Regions from separate parts of the Burkholderia pseudomultivorans genome, predicted to be linked through region 2. Evidence: riboswitches for the same ligand, from Rfam matches in the RefSeq annotation. Region 2 holds a riboswitch; each other region holds the start of a gene.

Region 1 (2,257 bases), 900 kb from region 2:
GAGCTGTTCATTCATCTGGCGCATTGTACGCCGGATTTCTTCGGCCGGAAATGCTTCACCGTGCCGCACGCTCGTTTGCAGTCGCAGCAATTCCGATGCGAGCGACAGCGCCGCCATGACCGCGATGCGATCGGTGCCGCGCACCGAACTGTTCGCGCGGATCTTCGACATTTCGGCGTCGACGCGCGCGACGGCCTCGAGCAGCGCTGCTTCGGTCTCGGCCGAGCAGGCGAGACGATAGGCCTGGCCGAGAATCGAGACTTCGATCTGCTTGGTGCTCATGCATGTTCTCCGTGGCTGGCCGCGTCGTCGCCATCGGTGCGCGCCTGCGCATCCAGCAGGTCGAGCTGGTTGTCGGATTGTTCCGCGCTCTTGGTGCGCGGCAGCTTCTCGAGGATCGCGTTCAGTTTGACCTGGGCGTCGTCGATCTTCGCCGACAGCGTGTCGCGCTCGGCTGCGAGCGCATTGCGTTCCTCGCGCAGTTGCGCGAGCTCCGCGCGGACCGTGTCCGCTTCCGCGCGCAATTGCGCGACCTGCTCCTCGAGCGCGAGCCGTTCCGAGTGGTAGCGCTTGTTCAGCGAAATCAGTCGGCCAATATTTTGAGAAAGGGTTTCGAGTTCGTTGAGCATCTGCTGCGTCCTCTAAAGACCCAGCATTTTAGCGCGGAATACCGGGCATTCCGACATCTGTAACGTTTCCAGTCGTAACACCCCCGCTTCTTGTCGCGAATCGGCGTGTTGCGCGGCACATTGCGCACGTCGCGCGAGGCTTTCTTGACGCTCGCGCGGCCCGCTCCTAAACTGGCGCCGCCTCGGTGCACGCGCGTGGCACGCGCGGTTAAACGGGAAGCAGGGCGCGCGCTTTCGCCAGCAAGCCGCCAACCTGCGCTGCCCCCGCAACGGTAAGCGGCCGCGTCGTTCGACGCAGGCCGGCTCGGGCGCGTCCGGCATGCGTTTCGCATGCGGCGCGGGCCACTGCGCGATTTCGCGCGGGAAGGCGAGCCGGTCCGCCGCCAGCCCGGATACCGGCCGGGGCGGGAAGCCCGCACGGGCTTCATGACGCGCGGCCTGCGGGGAGGCAGGATGCGCAGTGCTTGACGGGATTTTCTTCGATGCCGACCCCAATCGTGCGCCGGGCACCGGGCGCGCGCCGCAGCCTTGTCGCTTGCCGCCGTCGTGCGCATCGGCGCGGCTGGATCGCCGATCGTGCTGCGGCGCGCCGTGCCCTGTTCGAAGCGGCGCCGGCGCATCGGTCGCACGCGGTGCGGCCGTTCGCGTCGGGCCGCACCGTGCCGGCTCGACCTGACCGCCGTCCCGACCCGGACGCTTTCCTCTATATTGCGCACAATGCCTGCCGCGCGACCGCGCACGGATCCGGATCCGACGCGATCGCCGACTTCACCGTGCATGCCGGCGCGACGGCGGTTACGCCGGCGTGCATCCCGACACGCCGTTCGACAAGGACTACAAGCTTGCCTATGCCCATCCCCTGCGATGCCGCGATGCCGCTGTCGCGCCCGGCCGGCCGCCGCCGCGCATCGCGCACGGCGCCGCACGTCGCATGAACGCCGCGCGCGCCACGGCGATCTGGACCGCGCTCGCGGCCGTGGTCGCGCTCTTGCTGGTCGCGTCGCTGTCGATCGGCAGCGTGCCGATGTCGCCATGGCAGGCGCTTGCATCGCTCGTGCCGCACGGCGGCGGCGCGGCGGCCCACGACGCGCTGTTCGCCGACATCGTGCGCACCTTGCGCCTGCCGCGCGCGCTCGCGGGCTTTGCGTGCGGCGCACTGCTCGCGCTGGCCGGCGCGCTGCTGCAGGTGCTGCTGCGCAATCCGCTCGCGGAACCGTACGTGCTCGGCGTGTCGGGCGGCGCGGCCGGCTTCGCGCTGGTTGCGATGATCGCGGGCGGCGCATGGTGGCTCGTCGACGCGTCCGCGTTCGCCGGCGCGCTCGTGTCGATCGCGCTCGTGCTCGGGCTCGCGCGCCGCGAGCTGGGGCGCGGCGACGCACGCGACGCGTCGCCGCGGCTGCTGCTCACCGGCGTCGTGATCGCGGCCGGGTGGGGGGCGCTCGTCACGCTGCTGCTGTCGCTCGCGCCCGACGCGCGCCTGCGCGGCATCATCTTCTGGCTGACCGGCGACCTGAACGGCGCAAGCGCGCCGTGGTTCGCCTGGGGCGCGCTGCTGCTGGCGGCCGGCGTCGCGCTGCCGGCCGCGCCGCAACTGAACGTGCTGCTGCGCGGCGATGCGACCGCGCTTG
Region 2 (2,257 bases):
TCGCAGCCGCTCAGGTGCGCATCGATCGGCCGGCCGACGCGGGCGGCCAGCGCGAGCGCGTCGCGTTTGGTATCGGCGCGCGCCTTCGCGCAGCCCGTGCTGCCGGTGCAGGCGACCAGCGTCGCCAGCGGATCGGACGGCGCGCACACGAGGCCGAGCGCGGCGAATTCGTCGAGCACGGCCGGCGCACGGGCCGCTGCGACGCCGTGGATGAACACGCCTTGCCATGGCGTCATCGACAGCGTGCCGTCGCCGTCGGCTTCGGCGCAGGCGGCGAGCCGTTCGAGTTGCGCCGCGTCGAGCCGTCCGAGCGCGAACTGCGCGCCGACGCTGCAGCGGCCTGCGTCGAGCGACGCGCGCGCGCCGAAGCGCAGCGCGGCGTCGGAGGGCGGGCGACGCCAGCCGGCCAGCGCCGGATCGGTGACCAGCGGGAACGGCAGGTAGCGCCGCGCGTGTTCGAGCAGCGCGGCTTCGTTGCTGGTCGCCAGCAGCGCGCGCATGCGCGTCACGTCGGCCGGCGCGAGATCGAGGAAGGCGAGCAGCAGCGCGCGCACGAGCGCGACGGTCTGCCCGGGCGACACGTCGATCGACGCGGGCGCGTCGCGCTGCGCGACGGGCGGGCATCCGGCGAGCCCGGCCGCGATGCGCACGTCGCCGTCCGCGCGACGCCACGCGGCGAGCCAGATATCGTGAGGATGATCGAGCGCCGCGACCGATTCGCCGCCGTCGAGCTGGATCGAGAACTTCGGCGACAGTTCGCCGCGACGCGGCTCGTTTGCGAGCATCCGCAACAGCGGTGCCGCGAGTGCGCGGCTGTCGAGCCATGCGGCCGGATCGTGTCCGGCGAGCGGGCTGAGCATCAGGTTGCGCGCGTCGTCGCTGGCGGCGAGCGCGGCCGCATCGTCGGCATCGACCTGCGGGCCGAGCCCGGCGTCGAGCAGCGCACGCGTCAGCGCGGCGGCCGCGCCGTCGCGAATGCCGCGCAGCTGCAGATTCGCGCGATTGGTCGCGTCGATCGCGCCGGAGCCGTACGCGCGCGCGGCGTCGGCGATCGCGCGCGCCTGTCGTGCGTGAAGCCGGCCGCCGGGCAGCTTGATCCGGCACAGTCCGCCGTCGGCGGCCGCGACCACGCGCACGAGCCCCGGACAGGCCGACGGGCGCACGACGGACGATGCGGAAACGGAAACGGGGGCGGAACTCAAGAGGCACCGGGACAGTGTCGCGCCGCGGCCAACGCATCGGTACACCCCGCCCGATGCCGGCTGGCACGCACGCACTTTCAGGCCGGCAGGTCTCCTGGCTGACAGGTCGGCGCCGGCTCCCGGCCTTCCCGGTGAAACCAGTGGCGTGAGGGGGGAACGGCTCGCTGTCTACAGTTGCGGGGGCAGCCACAGCAGCGCGATGCGCCCTGTGTTCCCTCTTCGGCCCCGAAGGGCACCGGCGAACGAACGCGCGTAGCATACCCGATTTCGCGGGCGGCTCGCGACCGGAAAACCGTGCGGCGGACGTGGACGGCGGCGGCATCGTGGCGAAGCCGTCGTCGGTTGGACGGCGATGCCGGCCGCGCGCGCGTCGCCGATATTTCGTCAGCCGAATCGGCCGCGCACCGACTCGTCCGCATGCGCAGGCGACGCCCGCCCGGCAAGTGAAACGCGGAGTGGAACACGGTACTATCCCGTTTTTCGCGATGCGGACCGGTACGCGGTCGGCAACAGGACGAACGATGGGGAAGGGTGCATGACGGCATGGCTGACGGTGGTGGGCATCGGCGACGACGGCTTCGCGGGGCTCGGCCGCGCCGCACGCCGCGCGCTGCTCGACGCGACGCTCGTCGTCGGCGCGAAGCGGCATCTCGACATGCTGCCGTCGCGGCTCCCGGCCGCGCGTGAAGCGTGGCCGTCGCCGTTCGAGCTGTCGGGCGTGCTCGCGCGCCGCGGCACGCCCGTTTGCGTGCTTGCAAGCGGCGACCCGATGCTGTTCGGCGTCGGCGCGACGCTGGCGCGCCAGCTTGGCGCCGACGAATGGCGCGTGCTGCCCGCGCCGTCGTCGCTGTCGCTCGCGGCCGCGCGCCTCGGCTGGGCGTTGCAGGAGGTCGGCGCGGTGTCGCTGGTCGGCCGTCCGCTCGCGACGCTGGCGCGCCACCTGCTGCCGGGGCGGCGCCTGTTCGTGCTGAGCGCCGACGGCCGCACGCCGGCCGAGGTCGCGGCGGAACTCGCCGCACGCGGCTTCGGGCCCACGCGCATCACCGTGTTCGAGC
Region 3 (2,257 bases), on a different replicon from region 2:
ATCATGCTGCAGATGGTCGCGAGCGGGCGCGGCGTGGCCGCGCTGCCCAGATGGCTCGCCGACGAATATGCGGACCGGATGCCGGTCGTGCCGGTCAAGCTCGGCAGGAAGGGAATCGCGAAGCAGATCTTCCTCGGCATCCGAGAAGCGGACGCGTCGATCGACTACCTGGCCGCGTTCGTCGCGCTGGCGCGCGAATCGACGTGGAACGCGCCGCGCATGCTGCGATAGGCGCGCGCGGTCGGCCGAGGCGGCCCGGCGTCAGGCCGCGCGCACCGCGCTGCGTTCGCCGCGCTCGACCCATGCGCCGAACAGCAGGCCGATCGTCGTCCACAGGATCGCCTGCATGCCGATCGCCGCGACGCGGAACTTCCACAGCAGCACCGCCGGGAACGCCGCCGGCACTTCGTCGATCGACGGCAGGCCGAACTGCACGGCCGCGATGATCGCGACGAACACGAGCGCCGCGGCGATCGACGCGTTCCAGTGGCCCAGTTTCGCGAGCAGATGACGACGCACGCTGACCGAGAACACCATCGTCGCGATCGAGATCGCGATCATCAGGAAGAACAGGCCGGTGCGATAGCCGATCGTATCCGGGTCGCCGATCGACGGCGGATTGGCCGGGTACTTCAGGTTCGGCACGATCACGAGCGCGACGAACGCGCCGAGCGCGAGCCACGCGGCGAGCGGTCGCGCGGCGATGCGGCCGACGCGGCCGTATGCATACGCGAAGGTCAGCGCGAACAGTCCGCCGAAGGCCGCGCCGTACGTGACGACGCCCGTCAGCAGGCCGATGCCGGCCTGCGTGTCGCGGCTGACCAGTTCGGGTTCCGGCGCATCGCCGTGGGCGGCATCGAGTTTCTCTTCGAAGGCGATCGCCTGATCGACTTGCGGTTCGCCGACGATCTTCGCGAAACCGAACGTGAGGAGACCCGCGGCGATGCCTGCGAGCATCCCCCGCATGAGCAGCTTTCCAACCATCGTGAACTCCGCGTCAGTGGCAGGGAAAGCCGAGCAGATGGCGGCCGTCGTGCACGAACTCGTGCACGTACATGCCGGGCACGAGCGAGGTCGCGCCCTGTTCCGCGCCGACGAAGTAAAGCGCGAGCAACAGGATCAGGCCGACGAACACGGCCCACGGCAACAGTTCGCGGACGGGAATGGGCACCGGCGCGACGGCCGGCTTCAGGACTGCTTCGCTCATGGATGCACCTCAGGGGAATCGCGCCCCGGTCAATGAATGGACGGTCAACGAAGGCAGGTCTGACTTCCGGGATGCGGGATCCGCGGTTACAGTGGCGCGACCGCGCCGGATTCTCACCGGCTTCCGCGCTTCGTATCGGGCGCATTGTACGCGCGAACGTCCGGGCCATGAAGCCCATGCCCGCCCGCCGCGCCATCCGGAGACCGACACCGACATGCCCGCGCTGCTGCGCCTGATTGCACACGCATCGACCCGCGCGATGCGCACCGGCACGTTTCCCGACGACGAGCCGCTCGATGCGCGCGGCCTGGCCGAAGCGGCCGCGCACCGCGAGCGGCGCGCAGGCATCGCAGACGCGCGCGTGCTGTGCAGTCCCGCCCGCTGCGCGCGGCAGACCGCCGACGCACTCGGGCTGCATCCCGACATCGACGCGATGCTGCGCGAGGTCGACTATGGAGGCTGGCGCGGCAAGCGGCTGCAGGATCTCGGTCGCGATTGCCCGAACGAGCTTCGCGCATGGATCGGCGATCCGTCCGCATCGCCGCACGGCGGCGAATCGTTCGACGAGGCGATGCGACGGGCCGGCGCATGGTTGAACCGTCTGCCGCATGAGCGCGACATCGTCGCGATCACGCACGCGACGATCGTGCGGGCCGTGATCGCGAACGTACTGCGCGCCGATGCGAGGACCGTGTCGGGCATCGACATCGCGCCGCTGTCGTGCACGACGTTCGCGCACACGCCGGAGGGCTGGATGCCGATCGCGGACGACGACCGCTCCGATCGCCGTTCAGGGTGAGCTCGAACGCGACAACCGGCGGATTGCGTTCGACACGTCGCGGACGCCGTGTGCAAAGGCGTCGAAAGCGGGAAAAGCGCCTCATGCCAGTTCTTTCGTTTTGCCAACGAAATCTCTCGCACCGAAACCTTTCATTCGTGTAAAGAACGTGGTCGCGCGCCGCGGCTGTCATCAAAGTGACTGAATGCCGAGGCTAGGATCGGACGCGGTTCCCTTACGAGATGCCGTCATGAATCAGCCCGCTTCGTCCA

What was found. A riboswitch is a leader RNA that binds a small molecule or an ion and turns the genes downstream of it on or off. The one in region 2 is predicted to bind cobalamin.
Region 1: it holds a riboswitch for cobalamin, as region 2 does, so the genes downstream of both, WS57_RS37425 (hypothetical protein) here and cobG (precorrin-3B synthase) in region 2, are expected to answer to the same signal.
Region 3: it holds a riboswitch for cobalamin, as region 2 does, so the genes downstream of both, WS57_RS01705 (CbtB domain-containing protein) here and cobG (precorrin-3B synthase) in region 2, are expected to answer to the same signal.

The regions. Positions count from the first base shown of each region.
Region 1 is NZ_CP013378.1:4,064,139-4,066,395, reverse strand. Features, by position in the region: gene WS57_RS31085 (cell division protein ZapA) at 1-282, opposite strand, end outside; gene WS57_RS31080 (hypothetical protein) at 279-629, opposite strand; cobalamin riboswitch at 796-1,048, shown strand; gene WS57_RS37425 (hypothetical protein) at 1,112-1,564, shown strand; gene WS57_RS31075 (FecCD family ABC transporter permease) at 1,561-2,257, shown strand, end outside.
Region 2 is NZ_CP013378.1:3,166,578-3,168,834, forward strand. Features, by position in the region: gene cobG (precorrin-3B synthase) at 1-1,202, opposite strand, end outside; cobalamin riboswitch at 1,269-1,457, opposite strand; gene WS57_RS26900 (bifunctional cobalt-precorrin-7 (C(5))-methyltransferase/cobalt-precorrin-6B (C(15))-methyltransferase) at 1,738-2,257, shown strand, end outside.
Region 3 is NZ_CP013377.1:388,979-391,235, reverse strand. Features, by position in the region: gene WS57_RS01715 (LysR family transcriptional regulator) at 1-231, shown strand, start outside; gene WS57_RS01710 (CbtA family protein) at 262-984, opposite strand; gene WS57_RS01705 (CbtB domain-containing protein) at 998-1,207, opposite strand; cobalamin riboswitch at 1,242-1,384, opposite strand; gene WS57_RS01700 (histidine phosphatase family protein) at 1,422-2,006, shown strand; gene WS57_RS01695 (inorganic phosphate transporter) at 2,236-2,257, shown strand, end outside.